Regions from separate parts of the Planococcus dechangensis genome, predicted to be linked through region 2. Evidence: riboswitches for the same ligand, from Rfam matches in the RefSeq annotation. Region 2 holds a riboswitch; each other region holds the start of a gene.
The links. Region 2 has a riboswitch for lysine ahead of dapA (4-hydroxy-tetrahydrodipicolinate synthase). Riboswitches for the same ligand answer to the same signal wherever they lie in the genome.

Region 1 (5,647 bases), on a different contig from region 2:
CCTGTCCGTCATCATGATGATCTTTACCGGTTTATCATCAACGCTTGCCTATATGAAGATGGGCACCGTTGATTATCGAAGTGGCTTTATCTTTTTTCTCGGCAGCGCGCCAGGAACGGTGATCGGCGCACTGGTGAACCGCAATCTTGATGTCCCATCGTTTCAATTATATTTCGGCTTATTACTGGTGTTTCTATCCTTGCTTTTGCTATTGAGGGACCGGTTGAATTCGGTCAGTTGGTTTGTCGAACGGGGCAAAAAACGTGTTTTTCACGACCGCAAAACAGATAAGCGCTATGTTTACGGATACCCGCTTTGGTTTGCGCTCGGTTTGACTTTCATTGTCGGTTTCGCTTCAGGGCTGTTTGGCATCGGCGGCGGTGCGATTCTTGTGCCGGCGATGATTTTATTGTTTTTGTTCCCGCCGCATGTGGCGGTCGGCACATCCATGCTCATGGTCTTTTTATCGGCGATTGTGAATTCAGTCACCCATATTTCCCTAGGCAATGTACCGTGGATCTTTACGCTTGCGGTTGTTCCGGGCGCCTATATCGGTGCGAAAATCGGCGCAAAGCTTAATCAAAGCATCAAATCCGAGACATTGGTCTTATTATTGCGCATTGCATTATTGTTATTCGGGCTTCGCTCGATTTACGAAGGAATTTTCAGTTCATAAGAGGTGTTGTACATGAGCGAAACCATTCATATTTATCATACGAACGATTTACACAGCCATTTTGAACACTGGCCGCGCATCAAAGCGCTGCTGACTGAGCGCAGGCGTTGGCATGAAGAGGCCGGCGATGCTTGCTTGGTGCTCGATGTCGGGGATCACGCTGACCGCTCTCATCCATTCACTGAAGGAACAGCAGGCAAAGGAAATGTCCAATTGCTCAATGAAGCGGGCTACGATGCGGTGACGATCGGCAATAACGAAGGCATTACATTGTCGAAAAAAGAGTTGGATGAACTATACGTGCAAGCCGATTTTTCTGTCGTCGTCGCCAATTTGGTAGATCTCGATGGAAACCAGCCGGAATGGGCGATACCAAGCCATATTATCGAAACGAAACAAGGCCTCAAAATCGGGTTGATCGCAGCAACTGCCGAATTCACGCCTTTTTACCGCCGTCTTGGCTGGAACGTGACAAACGGCAGGGAAGCAATCAGGCGGGAAGCAAAAAAAATCCGGCAGGCAGTCGATTACATCATTTGTTTGTCGCATCTTGGCATTAAAGAAGATGAACTATTGGCCGCTGAATGCCCTGAAGTGGATATTATCTTAGGTGCGCATACACACCATCTGTTTCATCAAGGAAAAGATATTGAAGGCACATTGCTTGGTGCTGCCGGGAAGTTCGGTTTTTATGTCGGCCATATTGAAATCGATGGTGCAACCGGCAAAATGTCAGCTGAAGTGATCGAGACCGATCGATTGCCGGAAGTCGATGAAGGGTTCAATGAACAATTGATCAGCATCGGCAAGCAGCAATTAGCCGAGACGGTCTTTTACAACGAAGAGCATTTGAAAGCCGAATGGTTCAAAGCTTCGCCTATGGCAGAGTTGTTCGGGTCTGCATTGATCGAGTTTACTGCAGCTGATTGCAGTCTTTTCAACGCAGGAATTTTTATGGAAGATATGTCGCGGGGCGAGATGACACGCTATGACTTCCACCGCATGCTGCCGCATCCGATCAACCCGTGCGTCATTCAATTGAGCGGCGCAGAGCTGAAAGAAATCTATTTGCAATCATTGAACGAGGACTGGCCGCAACTCGAACTTAAGGGCATGGGATTTCGAGGGACGGTGTTTGGGCGCATGATCCACAGCGGCATGGAACTGCATGGCCATCAATTGATGGTGGGTGGCAAGAAGGCAGATCCGGAACATATTTACCGCTTAGCCACACTGGACCTTTTCACATTCGGTTATTTTTTTCCAGCGCTCAAGCGTGCTCCGAAAACGTATTTCATGCCTGAATTTTTACGTGATGTGTTCGGAGACTATTTACGGATGAAAGCACATAAATAGAAGAAACATTCGGAATCGACTGTTAGTTGATTTTCGGCCTTGTTTGGGATATGCTTTTGATGAATTAGATATCGATGGGTAGAGGCTGCAGCCTTCATCAGTAGAATGTGCGAGTTTGACCGCGTTGACCGCATTCGAAAGGGAAGCTTGCCGAAATTCCCGCTTCCGGGTCAAGAAGCGGCGATTGGGGGCATTTCAAAAAGGAATGCCACTGTCATGTTGCACAAGTGCACATGAAGAGCTACAGGGTTGTTTGATGCTTGAGCACACAGACGAATTGTAGAAAGCCGTTTTATCCATTGGATGAAACGGCTTTTTTTCGTGGAGTCCTACGCCATCACAATGAATAGGAGGAAATCTAATTATGGAAAACACAATCTTTTCGGTACTGCCGCCGATTATCGCCATTGCCATGGTGCTTTTGACGAGGCGCGTGCTATTGTCACTCGGCGTCGGCATCGTGGCCGCTGCATTTCTGTTGACTTCTTTTGCACCAGTGGAAGCGTTAACAGAACTGGCCACCTCGTTTGCTGTCATTTTTTGGGACGGCGGCTTTAATGCCTATAATGTCTTTATCATTTTGTTTTTGTTGCTGCTCGGCGTCATTACGGCTTTTGTCAGCTTATCCGGAGGAAGCCACGCATTTGCGGATTGGGCATCTGCTCGTGTTAAAACACGCCGCGGGGCTAAACTGGTCACGGTATTCCTCGGCATCCTCATTTTCATCGACGATTATTTCAACGCATTAGCTGTTGGGCAAGTAGCGCGTCCGATTACAGACCGCTACAAAGTGTCGCGCGCGAAACTTGCGTATTTCATCGATTCCACGGCCGCACCAATTTGTGTTGTTTCTCCAGTATCGAGTTGGGGAGCTGCGATCATCGGCATTATCGGCACCATTCTTGCAGGCCAGACATTCCTGGACTACTCAGCTTTAGAAGCATTCCTGTGGATGGCCCCGATGAACTTTTATGTTATCGCGGCACTTGCAATCGTCTTCTTCGTCGCTATTCGAGATGTAGACTTCGGGGAAATGAAAAAGCACGAACATTTGGCCATAACAGAAGGACGTTTGTTCGATCCGGACAAAGTCATTCCAGGCGAGATGAAGGAAGATTTCCCGAGTCATTCTCATGGCAGAGTCCGCGATCTCGTATTGCCGATTGTATTATTGATTGTCGGAACGGTTTCAGCGATGATCTGGACCGGCTATCTCAATTCCGGCGAAGTATTCGACATCTGGTTGATTTTCGAAAATACCGATGTACCTTTAGCGCTTCTAACAGGTGGTCTCATCGGTGCACTTGCAGCCATCATTTTATATGCGCTGCAAATCAAGCGCAATGAAGCAGCAGAAGCACATTGGATTGCTAGAGGGATCTGGGCTGGAATCAAATCCATGTCAGGTGCTGTTTTTATTCTTATCTTCGCTTGGGCGTTAACTTATTTGATTGGCGCGCTTGAGACGGGTACTTACTTGGCGGATGCTGTAGCACAGGGCAATGTTCCAACAAGCATTTTGCCGGTATTGTTGTTCTTGCTCGCTGGCGTCATGGCATTTTCCACCGGTACTTCGTGGGGATCTTTCGGGATCTTGCTCCCGATTGCCGGGACGATCATGATCCAGGCAGAGCCTGAATTATTGTTGCCTTCATTATCCGCCGTATTGGCAGGGGCTGTATTTGGAGATCATTGCTCGCCGATTTCCGATACGACGATTCTTTCGTCAACTGGCGCTGGCAGCAACCATTTGGATCACGTTATCACACAATTGCCGTATGCACTGACTTCAGCAGCTGTGGCCTCTATAGGGTATATCGTCATAGGCTTTAGCGGCTCGTTGCCATTAGCACTTGGAGCGGTGGCTATTGTACTCGCAATACTATTCGTTTTCTGGTCAAGACGTACAACTTTAATGGAAAAACACACTCAAAACTAAGTTCTTGAAGGCGGAGATGCTACATCTTCGCCTTTTTATTATTGTCATAATAGTTTTTTTGAAAAATTTATAGAAATTATCTTTACTTTGAAGGATGTGCTCGTTATACTAAATTTAGATTCCACAATAATCTGAATATAAACAAACTTCCTATTTTTCTGTTAAAAAATTGGAAGTTTACCACAAAGGGGGAAGAGAGATGGAACGTTCTTCATGGGGGACACGAGCCGGTTTTATTATGGCTGCTGTCGGCTCGGCAGTAGGGTTAGGGAATATTTGGCGATTCCCGTACGTAGCATACGAAAATGGTGGGGGCGCATTTTTTATTCCATATTTGTTCGCTCTTTTAACAGCCGGTATTCCAATTCTTATATTGGAGTTCACGATCGGCCATCGTTATCGCGGATCCGCACCACTTTCATTCTTTAGAATGAGCGGCAAGAAAGCTGAATGGCTCGGATGGTGGGCGATGTTTGTGTCGTTCGTCATATCGGTGTATTACGCAGTCATCATCGCTTGGGCGATGCGTTATACATTGTTCTCGTTCAATCAGGCATGGGGAGAGGACACGGAAGCGTTCCTGTTCAATGATTTTCTCCAGCTTACTGTGTCGCCAGGTGAGACCGGGGGAATCGTCTGGGGCATCTTTATACCGCTAGTTATCGTCTGGGCCATTACATTAGGCATTCTGTTAGCCGGCGTAAAACGCGGCATTGAAATGGCCAACCGTATCTTCATTCCGACACTGGTGGTCATTTTCATCATCATCGTCATCCGCGCAGTGACACTTGACGGTGCTATGTTGGGGCTGGATGCATTCTTCAGGCCGAATTTTGACGCCATAATGGATCCAACCGTTTGGGTTGCAGCATATGGCCACATATTCTTCAGTTTATCTGTCGCCTTTGCGATCATGATAACGTACTCCAGTTATCTGCCGAAAAAATCGGATATTACAAATAACGCGTTCATTACCGGTTTTGCGAACTCGAGTTTCGAGTTGTTGGCTGGTATCGGGGTATTCGCAATCCTCGGTTTCATGGCGACACAATCAAATGTCGCTGTAGCGGATGTCGCTTCTGCAGGTGTCGGGCTCGCGTTCGTCGTATTCCCGGCAATCATCAATGAATTCCCGGGAATGAATGGCCTCTTTGGCTTCTTGTTCTTCTTGTCGCTGACACTTGCGGGATTAACCTCCCTCATGTCGATCACTGAAACCTATGTGGCAGGATTCACTGAGAAATTCGGAATTTCAAGACGCAAAGCCGTAGCGTTCGGCGGCGGGCTTGCTGCATTGATTTCGGTTCTCTTTGCTACACAAGGCGGTCTGTTCTTCTTGGATATCGCCGATTACTACATCAACCAATTCGGTGTCGCAGCTGTTGGTCTTGTAGAAGTCATCATGGTTGTCTGGATCTTGCGCAAAGCGGATGATTTGAAGTCGCATGCCAATGCGATTTCCGATATTCCTCTCGGCGGCTGGTGGAAATTCAGCCTCGGCATCATTACGCCGGTCGTTCTCGGATACATGATGTTCGGATTGCTGCGCTTGAACATCTTCCAGCAATTTGATACAGAAACAGGAAACTATGAAGGCTACTCCAATATGTTCACATTGACAGGCGGCGTTGCTGTCGCAGCGGGAGCTCTACTCTTCGGAATCTTGTTCTCACTCG
Region 2 (5,647 bases):
CAGCCCCATCTGGAGGAGTGCATCTTTGGTCGGGTCTTCCCCTGCAATGAATGATTTGAACTTATCCATGAAGTCGCCCGTGTCGGTATTCAAATGGACATCGGTCTGGCCTTGCACCATCTGCAGTTTCTCGCCGTTCAAGGCAACGACGTACATATCTTCCTCTTTGTACCCTTGCGCTTTCAATTCACCGATTTCATGAAGCACTTCCGCTTGCACATCGAACGTGCCGATCAGTTTATGGCCGTGTTTTTGCATATTGGAACCCTCCTGTAAGGTTGATTTTGCCGTTTCTTCAATATGCTTTATGTACCCGTCAAGGAGGTTTTCATAAACCTTTGAGCGGCGACAAGACTTCAACTAACGATGCAAAAGACGATTGCTGAAGTAAATTGGCGAAATAATAAAAAAAAGTGAATATAACAATGAAGTGAATAAAACAGATCGTTATCCTGGAAAAATTATTTAGAAAAGTGATGAAATGCCCAGATAAAAATATTTTTGTAACCCTATTGTAATGTTTGTAAAATGTTTTATAATTGGAAAAGAAATGAATACATTACAGAATGGGGAAATGATTAATAATGACGTACGGCAAAGTATTGACGACCGCAGCACTGGCTGCAGCACTTACAATTGGGGCAGTTTTACCAGCTAGCGCAGCACCACTAACTGAAGACAATTCATACCGCATCTTCGGCAGCGACCGCTACCAGACAAGCTTGGAAGTTTCATGGGAAGGATGGGATGATGGAGACGCGCAAACGGTTGTCGTCGCGACTGGTGCTGACTTCCCGGATGCTTTGGCAGCCACACCGCTTGCTTCTTCTTATGTTGCTCCGCTACTATTGACGAAAAAAGATTCTTTGCCAGCAGGATTTGCCGATGAGTTGAAGCGCCTTGGCGCGAAAAAAGTCATCTTGGTGGGCGGCACAGGAGCAGTTTCTGACAAAGTCCAAAACCAAATCAAAGGGCTAGGCATAACGGTTGAGCGCATCAGCGGGAAGAGCCGTTACGAAACAGCGGTGAAAATTGCAGAAAAAGTAGGGATGGAGGAAGCTCTATTCGTTACAACTGGAGCCAACTTTGCTGATTCTTTGTCGATTTCCCCGGCAGCAGGCCATATTGAAGAACCGATTCTTCTTGTGCCAGCGTCAGGCGCTGTACCAACAGTCGTAGCAGACTATATTAAGGCGAACCAGCCAGAATTTCCATTTATCATTGGCGGTGAAAAAGCGGTCGCTCCTTCAGTGGAAAAACTGTTTAAAGAAGAAACAATCCGCCTTGCAGGTGTAAGCCGTTATGATACAAACCAGGCAATCAACGATTTCATGTATGAAATTGATTTGTACGATGAAACTTCTGATATCTACATCACAACCGGCACAAACTTCCCGGATGCATTGTCCGGCAGCGCGCTTGCTTCACTTTGGCCAGATCCGCTTGTGTTGACTGCGCCAACTCCGACAGCAGCATCTAAGCAGCAAATCAAAGATTATTCGACGAATGATACTTTCCATTATATTCTCGGCGGTGAAAAAGCAGTTTCTTCTGACACGCTAAAAAAATTGTTCGCAAAATAAAAATAGCTAAAGCGTCTGCCGGCTGGCGGGCGCTTTTTTTTCCGTGAATCAAAAAACTATTTCTTGTTTAAGAAAATAGGTATAATGAGAGGGTTGCATCATTTAAGTGAAGAGCAATTGATGGAGGTTCCAATGGAAAAGTCAATGGTATTATTCGGTAAACGAGTGGAAGAAGATAAATATATGATCGCGCAGCTGATTCAAGAAGAACGGCGAGCTGCTTTGCCAAGTCAAGGCATTGAGGAAAATCAGGAGTTTGCAGAGCTGGTGCTGAATGAACGCGCCCGCTTTATCGAATTGCTTGGCAAATCGATGCAAGACAGTTGCAATGAAGAAAAAATCATGGCAGATGTAGCTGCTTGGGGCGAGGCGACAGGGAATTTCTTTCTTGAACAGGGAATAACGCTCGATTTGGCATTGGCGGAGACGGCTTTATACCGCAAGCATATTGCGACATTGATCAAGAGCGAAGGGCGCCGTTTGAATATTTCCCCGGAAATAACGTACGATGCAGCGGAAGTATTGCATGCATTGCTGGATCATGCGACGTATTCCTATACACATGCCTATACGGTGTCTTATCAGAAAAAGCTGGAGATTGCCCGCAAGGAATTTCTGGAATTGTCTGCTCCGGTTGTGCCGATCAGCGATTCAGTCGCGATCTTGCCGATTGTCGGCAGCATCGAAGTCGACCGGGCACGTTATATCCTAGAACGCACGTTGCTTTCGGCAAGTGAGTTGAAGATCAATACTTTGATCATTGATTTGTCGGGTGTCGTCCGTGTCGATACAATGGTCGCAGAACAGGTCGTCAAAATTATCCAGTCGCTGGGGCTTATCGGTGTTGAGGCGATTTTAACGGGTATCCGTCCGGAAACTGCCCAGTCGCTGACGACACTTGGTGTCGATGTCAAAACTTTGACCGTCGGCGGCAGTTTGAAGCGCGCGTTAGAAAAGATCTACAAATAAAAAATTCCGCAAATCGATATCGATTTGCGGAATTTTTTTAGTTCGTCACCGTATCTTGGTTCGTGACCGGCAAAAATTGCTTTAAGGTTTCGGTTTCTTCCGCCGTTAAAGGCAGCATCGGCAAGCGCACGCCTCCGACCGGTATGCCCGATAGGTTGAGTGCCGCTTTTACTGGGCCCGGGCTCGGTGCTGCGAACAATGCTTTCATTGTCGGCAACAATTGGCGATGAAGCGCTGCGGCGCCGGACGTATCACCTGTGCGGAACAATTTGATCATGTCCTGCATTTCGTTTCCGATAATATGGGAAGCGACCGAAACGATTCCCACACCGCCGATGGAAAGCATCGGCAAGGTCAAGCTGTCGTCGCCGCTGTAAACGGTGAAGCCATGTTCGGTCCGTTCGATGATTTCAGATGCCGCATCGAGGTCGCCACTCGCCTCTTTCACACAGGTGATGTTGTCGATCCGTGACAGGCGGACAATCGTGTCGACCTCCATATTGACAGCGCTGCGGCCCGGGATATTATAGAGCATCACCGGCAAGTTTGTTGCTTGTGCGATCGCTTCGAAATGGCGGTACATGCCTTCTTGAGACGGTTTGTTATAGTAGGGGGTGACGAGCATAATCCCGTCAACACCTGCTTGTTCTGCTTGCTGCGTCAATGCGACAGAAGCGCGTGTATTGTTCGATCCGGTGCCCGCGATGACTTTCGCGCGCCCATCGGCTACCGTTACCACGTGAACGAACAGCGCCACTTTTTCGTCTGTCGACAAAGTCGGCGATTCGCCGGTCGTCCCGGCGACAACAATGCCGTCCGATCCGTTATTGATTAAATGTTCCACGAGATTTGTTGTTGCTTGAAAATCGATTTCACCGTTTGCATCGAATGGCGTTGCCATCGCAGTGATCACTTGACCGAAATTCATAGAGAACACACCCTTTTCTAAGTTTTTTTCAAAAATTAGAGGTGGGGGCCGGTCCGGAGTAAACAAAAAAGCAGCAACGGGGGCCCGCTGCTGCCGTTAGAAACAATGTTTACCAATCGTTCCTGTTCGTCAGATAGCCCTCCATATAGTTTCCTATATGACAGTCCTGCACTTCTTGAATGCAGAACCAGTGCATGAGAATATGAGTATCCCATCACTTCGGCAAATCCCCCTTTCAGCAATCGTCTTAAGAGCTCATACTCCTCGAATTGCGTACTGATGGTCTTTGCGCCTCTATCCTCGCTTCACTAAGGAAGCAAGAAATTATTGAATTAGCTGTAATATAACAGAAATATGGAAGCTTGGCAAGCGAAAAAGAATGGTTTGTCCAATGAAAATTATGTTTATAGAAGGAGGACGGATCTATCCCGCTTTTTCGTGTTCACTGTATATATTTTATACAACTATAAAAGGAGGAATCTGTATGGATGACCGGCATATGGACCGGCAATTGAATGTCCACACGGGCGGCGAGCAGATGGGCTTTCATGCTTCGATGCATGAGCACCGCTTTGAAGTGACGCCGTATGCCTGGCTTCAGGCGCTGTTTCAGCACCATCCGCTAGCAGGGGCAGGGCGTCTTGTCGATTTCGGCAGCGGCAAAGGGCGCTTGAATTTCTATGCCCATCAGCTGTTTGGTACCCCGTCGAGTGGCGTGGAGGTTGACCCGTCGCTCCATGAGGCGGCGCTGCGCAATTTAAAAAACTTGAAGGGCAACCCCCATATCGAATTCTGCAATGGGTATGCCCAGGACTATCGTATACGGTCAGACGACCGGTGGTTTTATTTCTTCAATCCATTTTCCGATCCCGTGTTCATGAAAGTGGTCGGCCGTATTCTGCGCTCTGTTGCCGAATACCCGAGGGAAGTGGACATCATCTTGTTCTATCCCTCTATCGAATATATCGACTTTTTGGAGAGGCGCACGGCATTTGAATTGTTCAAGGAAATTCCGCTGCCCGACAACGCCGGCGATCCGCGCGAAAAGTTTTTGGTGTACCGGCTGCCACTATGGGATTAAGCTAGGGCGTAAAGCGGGTATAAGTGGTAAAAACGAATGTGGAAAGAAGGTCTACTTATGAAATGGAAAGGTCGTGCGGGCAGTCGAAATGTCGAAGATAGAAGGGGGCGCGGAGTCGGCGGTCCTGTAATTGCCGGAGGAGGCATCGGAGGACTGCTGATTGTGCTGCTGATTACGTTTCTTGGCGGCGATCCGGGTGCGATTCTCGGCGGCGAAGGGGCAAACTCCACGAGCGAGCCGTATGTCGCAAGCGAGCGGGAAGAAGAGCTCGCGGACTTTGTTTCGGTCGTGTTGGCAGATACCGAAGAAGTATGGGCGGAAGTGTTTGCAAAAGAAGGCATGGAATATGTCGAACCGACCTTGGTGCTGTTTTCCGGCAGTGTGCAATCGGCATGTGGCATGGCGGGTTCTGCGACAGGGCCTTTTTACTGCCCGGCGGATTCCAAACTTTATATTGATTTGAGTTTTTACGATGAGCTCGAGCGGCAATTCAATGCACCAGGAGATTTTGCGATGGCTTATGTCGTCGCCCATGAAGTCGGCCACCATGTACAGAACTTGCTCGGCGTTCTCGGGGATGTACAGCAAGCCCGTAATCAGTTGAGCGAGACTGAATACAATCAATTACAGGTTCGCTTGGAACTGCAGGCGGATTATCTGTCCGGCGTCTGGGCGCATCACGCGCAAGGCATGGGGTATTTGGAAGAAGGAGACCTGGAGGAAGCGCTGAATGCGGCAAGTGCGGTTGGGGACGACACGATTCAGAAGCGGACGCGCGGCTACGCCGTTCCGGATAGCTTTACGCACGGCACGTCCGAACAGCGTAAAGAGTGGTTCTATAAAGGTTTCCAAGCTGGCAATCTAGACGAAGGAAACACGTTCAACTCACTTGACTTATAAGCTTTCGAAAAGATTGATATTTTGCGCTTGGTGATTCATTATAAAGAATAGACAGTCTTTTTCATCGGCAATCGGCATGAAAAGGAAATCTTATTCTATGAAGGAAGTACAATGATGACAGCAGAAATAATGACGGAAGAAAATATCACCCGTCTCGAAGTGGACGGCAAACAATTGATTTTGATC
Region 3 (5,647 bases), 1.6 Mb from region 2:
CCATCATGCTGAAGTCCGCTTCTGCTGCACCGATTGCAACTTGGAATCTTGTCTCGAAGACGTGCCATGCGATAAAGACCACAAGGAAAATTCCCGTATAGCGCTGCGCGACAAACAACATATTACGCATATAGCTGTAATGACCCGGGTTGTTTTTCGCTGTGAACGCTATGTATAATCCGTAGAAAGCATGATACATTAGCGGCAAGTAGATGACAAAGATCTCCAAGAAGTACACGAATGGAAGATTTGCCATGAAATGAGCCGCACGGTTAAACTCCTCCACCCCTTGCGTAGCGAAATGGTTGACGATCAAATGCTGCGTCAGGAATAAACCGATCGGAATGACTCCGAGTAAAGAGTGCAGCCTGCGCATTAAAAATTCACGATTGTTATCCAAAAATTTTACCCCCCTCAAAACATTAGTTGGCAATGTGAAAAATATTCTTATATCAACAAAATATCTTCGCATTGCAATAAGCATCATGTACAAGAATATGACATATTTATTGTACTCCCCCCCTCTAGGAGCGTCAAGGCAATGAACACTTTTAGAGCAGTAGAAACGGGGCTTTCATTGGCTTTCTCGCTATATTAAATAGGTAGGAAATCATGCAAAGCTATACTTCAACAAGCTATAGCGACTGCCATAAGCGCATTTTTCAGGCTTTTCTATTCAAAACCGGGACCTGTATAACCCCGATAGAGATTTGAACAAATTGTGAATTTTTACACAAGCCGTTTTTTCCGCAAAAAAAGCCCGCTTTACGCGGGCTCAGTTGATTATTGTACGGTAGCAGGGGTTAATCCGTAGGCATCGTGAAGTGCATTGGCTGAACGCTTCATCGTATCCGACGGAACTACGACCGATATTTTGATTTCTGAGGTACTGACCATTTTCACCGGAACATCCTGCCCTCGGAGAATGTCGAACATTCTCGCTGCGACTCCAGGATTAGACACCATGCCGGAGCCGACGATCGATACTTTCGCCAAACCGGTTTCAACATCCATTGCTGTAAAGCCAATGTGCCCACGGGCTTCCGATAACACGCGCTTAGCCTCTTCTAGGCTGTCTTCTTTAATAGAGAATGACACCGATGGCGGAAACTCGTCGCTGATGCTTTGGACGATGATATCCACGTCGATCAAGTGTTGTGCAAGTGTCGTGAAAATATTGGCGAGAGAGCCATTGAAAGGTTTGCTATAGCTGACCGTAATGCGCGCAATGTCAGGTTCGAACGCTACGCCACGGACGATTAGATTTTTTTCCACTGTGATCACCTCTTGAATAGTTGTTCCCGGTTCATCCGAGTAGCTGGCACGGACCGATAAGGGCACTAAATTGTTTTTCGCGAATTCCACGGCACGTGGATGAAGGACGCCAGCTCCGAGATTGGCCAGTTCGAGCATCTCATCATACGAAATTTGTTCCAGCTTCCGTGCTCCTGTCACATAGCGCGGGTCGGAAGTATAGACGCCATCGACGTCTGTATAGATTTCGCATTTTTCCGCTTTTAAAGCAGCAGCCAAAGCGACAGCGGTCGTATCCGATCCACCGCGACCGAGCGTCGTGATATTGCCGCTACGGTCAACGCCTTGGAATCCGGCGACCACACAAAATAAGCCTGAATCGAGTGCATCTTCGAGACGCTTTGTATGGATTGTTTCGATGCGTGCATTGCGCGGGACCGATTCGGTTTCGATGCCGGCTTGCCAACCCGTAAAGCTGAGTGCGTCATGGCCTAGCTTTTTAAATGCCATCGCTAGCAAGGAAATGGTCACTTGTTCACCTGTCGCCAGCAGCATATCCATCTCCCGCTTAGGCGGCTCTTGTGAGATGTCACTTGCTAAGCCGAGTAATGCGTCTGTTGTTTTACCCATTGCCGATACGACGATGACGACGCGCTTGCCTTGTTCTTTTTCCCGGATGGCGCGTTTTGCCACACCGAGAATCTTTTCAGGAGTCGCCACAGACGTCCCCCCGAATTTCATTACGATTGTTGTCATTTCCTTCACTCCCACTTAAATTAAGTGGCCCTCAACAAAAAGGAGGCAACTCGCCGATTGCTCGGCAAGCTACCTCCCTTCTCATGTACGAATTTGTCCGTCCATGTGAGATAGCCCTCCAGAGTTTGCACTCTGACAGCCCTGCATTTCTTAAATGCAGAACCAGCGTATGCGCAAGCAGTGCGCCATACACTTCGGCGGCCGTCCCTTTCGGCATTCTTCTACGATTCTGCAAATCTCGGAATGCTTACTAATGGCGTCCGCGCCTCTATCATCACTTTTACAAGTGATTCAAATGTGGTTATACAATAACACGTTCTTATTCCTGTTGCAACGGTTGTTGCTGAAAATGCTGCTCGATTTGCTGCGCCAGCTTCTGCGGAATGCCCGCTTGCTGGATTTCTGCAGCGTTTGCTTCTTTGATTTTCCGCACAGACCCGAAATGCTTGAGCAATTGCTGTTTGCGTTTCGGACCAACACCTTCGAGGCCATCGAGTGCTGACTGGATCGAATTTTTGCCGCGCAATTGGCGGTGGAATGTAATGACAAAACGGTGGACTTCATCTTGGACGCGTTGCAATAAATAAAATGCTTCGCTCGTGCGTTTCAGCGGCACCGCTTCAACAGGGTTTCCGTAAAGAAGCTGTGAGGTCTGGTGTTTGACGTCTTTGGCCAGCCCAGCAATCGGAATGTCCAATCCGAGTTCATCTTCCAATATTTCACGCGCCGCTTCGATCTGCCCTTTGCCGCCATCGATGATGATGAGGTCAGGAAGCGGAAGGCCATCTTTCAAGACACGGCTATAGCGTCTGCGGACGACTTCCCTCATAGCCGCGTAATCATCCGGTTTCGAGCCGGTACGCGTTTTGTATTTACGGTAATCTTTTTTCGATGGTTTTCCATCCACAAAGACGACCATCGCCGATACCGCATCTGCTCCTTGGATATGGGAGTTATCAAATGCTTCGATGCGCAGCGGCGTGTGGATGTTCATCGCTTCCCCTAGATCTTTGCATGCGCCGACTGTCCGCTCTTCTTGGCGTTCAAGCAATTGGAATTTTTCTTTGATGGCGATTTCGGCATTCTTACGCGCCAACAGCACCAAATCCTTTTTCTTTCCACGCTGTGGTACTAGTACTTTAGCGCCCAACCATTCTTTTAGAAATTCTTCATCTTCTGCTTCCGGAAGCAAAATTTCCTGAGGTTTGATGTGATCCGGCTTTTCATAGAACTGCCCGAGGAACGTCAAAAATTCTTCTTCCGGGTCGCGGTAAAGCGGAAACATCGAGACTTCCCGCTCAATCAATTTGCCTTGACGGACGAAAAATACTTGCACACACATCCAGCCTTTATCAACAGCATAAGCAAAAACATCTCGATTGGTGAAATCGTTCATCGCCATCTTCTGTTTTTCCATGACCGTTTCGATATGGCTGATTTGGTCGCGGTATTCTTTCGCGCGTTCAAACTCCAGATTATCTGCAGCTTCGCTCATTTTTTGCACTAAGTCTTGCTTTACTTCGCGGAATCCCCCATTGAGGAAACGGGTGATGCCGTCAATCATTTCACGGTAGGTCTCTTTTTCAACCGGCTTGACGCACGGCGCGAGGCATTGGCCCAAATGATAATACAGGCAGACACGGTCAGGCATCGTATGGCATTTGCGTAACGGATACAAGCGATCCAAAAGCTTTTTCGTCTCGCTAGCCGCATAAGCATTCGGATAAGGGCCGAAGTACTTGCCTTTGTCTTTTTTCACTTGCCGCGTAATGACCAATTTCGGATGGCGTTCGCCTGTGATTTTCAAATACGGATAAGTTTTGTTGTCTTTCAGGCGGATATTGTATTTCGGGTCATGTTTTTTGATGAGCGTCAACTCGAGAATCAACGCTTCCTTATCGGAAGAAGTGACGATGTATTCAAAGTCTTCGATTTCGTTGACGAGCCTTTGTGTTTTCGTGTCGTGGCTGCCTGTGAAATAAGAGCGCACACGATTTTTCAACACTTTCGCTTTGCCGACATAAATGATCGTCCCTTGTCGGTCTTTCATCAAATAACAGCCCGGTTGGTCAGGTAAAACCGCCAATTTATGCTGCATCATTTGATTTATCATTTTCTCACCCTATTTAAAAAACCGGGTTCCACGAATGGGACCCGGTTTTGGAATTATGCGTGTTTTTCAACCAATTCAGCCAAAGCTTCTTTCGGACGGAAGCCGACAACTTTATCGACTGTTTCGCCATTTTTCATCAAAAGAAGTGTCGGGATGGACATGATGCCGTATTCGCTAGCTGTTTGTTGATTTTCATCAACATCCACTTTTACGATTTTAACTTTGTCGTCCATGTCTGCATCTAGTTCTTCAAGAACTGGAGCGATCATTTTACAAGGCCCGCACCATGCTGCCCAAAAGTCTACTAATACTAGACCGTCTGAAACTTCCTGTTTGAAATTCTGATCTGTTCCTTTAACGATTGCCATGTATAATTCCTCCTTAAGTGATAACCAAACTATATTGTGATTATAGCAGACGCATTATAGCGTAGCTATTTATTTGCCTAGTCTTTCCATACCCGGCTGTTGTTGCCGGTAAACGAAAGATTAAACTAAGAAGTTGAGTCTGCAGTTGCTTTCCGTTTCGGCGCTCGCTTTCCGCGGGCACAACATCAGCCGCTTCATCCCCATTTGCAGTCAAAAAAACAGCCCGCTGCTTGGCTGGCGGGCTGCCGTGATTACATGACTTTCTTGAATTCTTCAGTGAGCAACGGGATGACGTCGAAAAGGTCTCCGACGATGCCGTAGTCTGCTACTTTGAAGATGTTTGCTTCCGGGTCTTTGTTGATCGCAACGATGACTTTGGAGTTGGACATTCCTGCCATGTGCTGGATCGCCCCGGAGATTCCTGCAGCGATGTAAAGGTCAGGTGTAACGACTTTTCCTGTCTGGCCGATTTGAAGCGAGTAGTCGCAGTAATCAGCATCACATGCACCACGTGAAGCGCCGACTGCTCCTCCGAGAAGGTTGGCCAGTTCATTCAATGAATCAAAGCCTTCTTTGCTCTTGACGCCGCGTCCGCCGGCGATGATGACTTTCGCTTCCGAAAGATCGACGCCTTCTGCAGATTTGCGGACAACATTTTTAATGATTGTGCGCAAGTTCGTGATATCGACCGACAAGCTCGACACATCACCAGAGCGCTCTTCGCGTTCAAGTGGCGTGATGTTGTTCGGGCGTACGGTGATGAAGACGACGCCGTCATCTTTCAACTTCACTTTTTCGAATGCTTTACCGGAATAGATCGGGCGGATGAACACTGCATCTGCGCCTTCCCCTTCGATGTCTGTCACATCCGAGATCAAGCCGGTTTGCAACTTCGATGCGATTTTCGGTGATAAGTCTTTGCCGACAGCTGTATGGCCGAAGACAATCGCTCCTGGCTGTTCTTGTTCGATGACCGCCATGAATGCTTGGCTATAGCCATCAGATGTATAAGATTTCAAATGCGGGTGTTCGACAGTGATGACACGGTCTGCGCCGTAAGCCACCAATTCGCTGCCGAACTCGCCGACTGCTTCACCGAGCAGGACAGCGACAACTTCTCCGCCACCTGAAATTTTCTTGGCTGCAGCAATTGCTT

Region 1: it holds a riboswitch for lysine, as region 2 does, so the genes downstream of both, ACFO5U_RS13655 (Na+/H+ antiporter NhaC family protein) here and dapA (4-hydroxy-tetrahydrodipicolinate synthase) in region 2, are expected to answer to the same signal.
Region 3: it holds a riboswitch for lysine, as region 2 does, so the genes downstream of both, ACFO5U_RS03145 (aspartate kinase) here and dapA (4-hydroxy-tetrahydrodipicolinate synthase) in region 2, are expected to answer to the same signal.

The regions. Positions count from the first base shown of each region.
Region 1 covers NZ_JBHSGL010000014.1:34,089-39,735, reverse strand. Annotated here, with positions in the region: partial or broken gene ACFO5U_RS13665 (sulfite exporter TauE/SafE family protein) at 1-676, shown strand, start outside; gene ACFO5U_RS13660 (bifunctional metallophosphatase/5'-nucleotidase) at 689-2,032, shown strand; lysine riboswitch at 2,104-2,284, shown strand; gene ACFO5U_RS13655 (Na+/H+ antiporter NhaC family protein) at 2,397-3,971, shown strand; gene ACFO5U_RS13650 (sodium-dependent transporter) at 4,171-5,647, shown strand, end outside.
Region 2 covers NZ_JBHSGL010000005.1:1,591,907-1,597,553, reverse strand. Annotated here, with positions in the region: gene ACFO5U_RS11015 (DUF2382 domain-containing protein) at 1-258, opposite strand, end outside; gene ACFO5U_RS11010 (cell wall-binding repeat-containing protein) at 585-1,583, shown strand; gene ACFO5U_RS11005 (STAS domain-containing protein) at 1,716-2,552, shown strand; gene dapA (4-hydroxy-tetrahydrodipicolinate synthase) at 2,590-3,480, opposite strand; lysine riboswitch at 3,607-3,785, opposite strand; gene ACFO5U_RS10995 (class I SAM-dependent methyltransferase) at 3,965-4,561, shown strand; gene ypfJ (KPN_02809 family neutral zinc metallopeptidase) at 4,619-5,461, shown strand; gene ACFO5U_RS10985 (TraB/GumN family protein) at 5,591-5,647, shown strand, end outside.
Region 3 covers NZ_JBHSGL010000005.1:19,030-24,676, reverse strand. Annotated here, with positions in the region: gene ACFO5U_RS03150 (succinate dehydrogenase cytochrome b558 subunit) at 1-400, opposite strand, end outside; gene ACFO5U_RS03145 (aspartate kinase) at 784-2,010, opposite strand; lysine riboswitch at 2,114-2,289, opposite strand; gene uvrC (excinuclease ABC subunit UvrC) at 2,330-4,123, opposite strand; gene trxA (thioredoxin) at 4,177-4,491, opposite strand; gene ACFO5U_RS03130 (electron transfer flavoprotein subunit alpha/FixB family protein) at 4,743-5,647, opposite strand, start outside.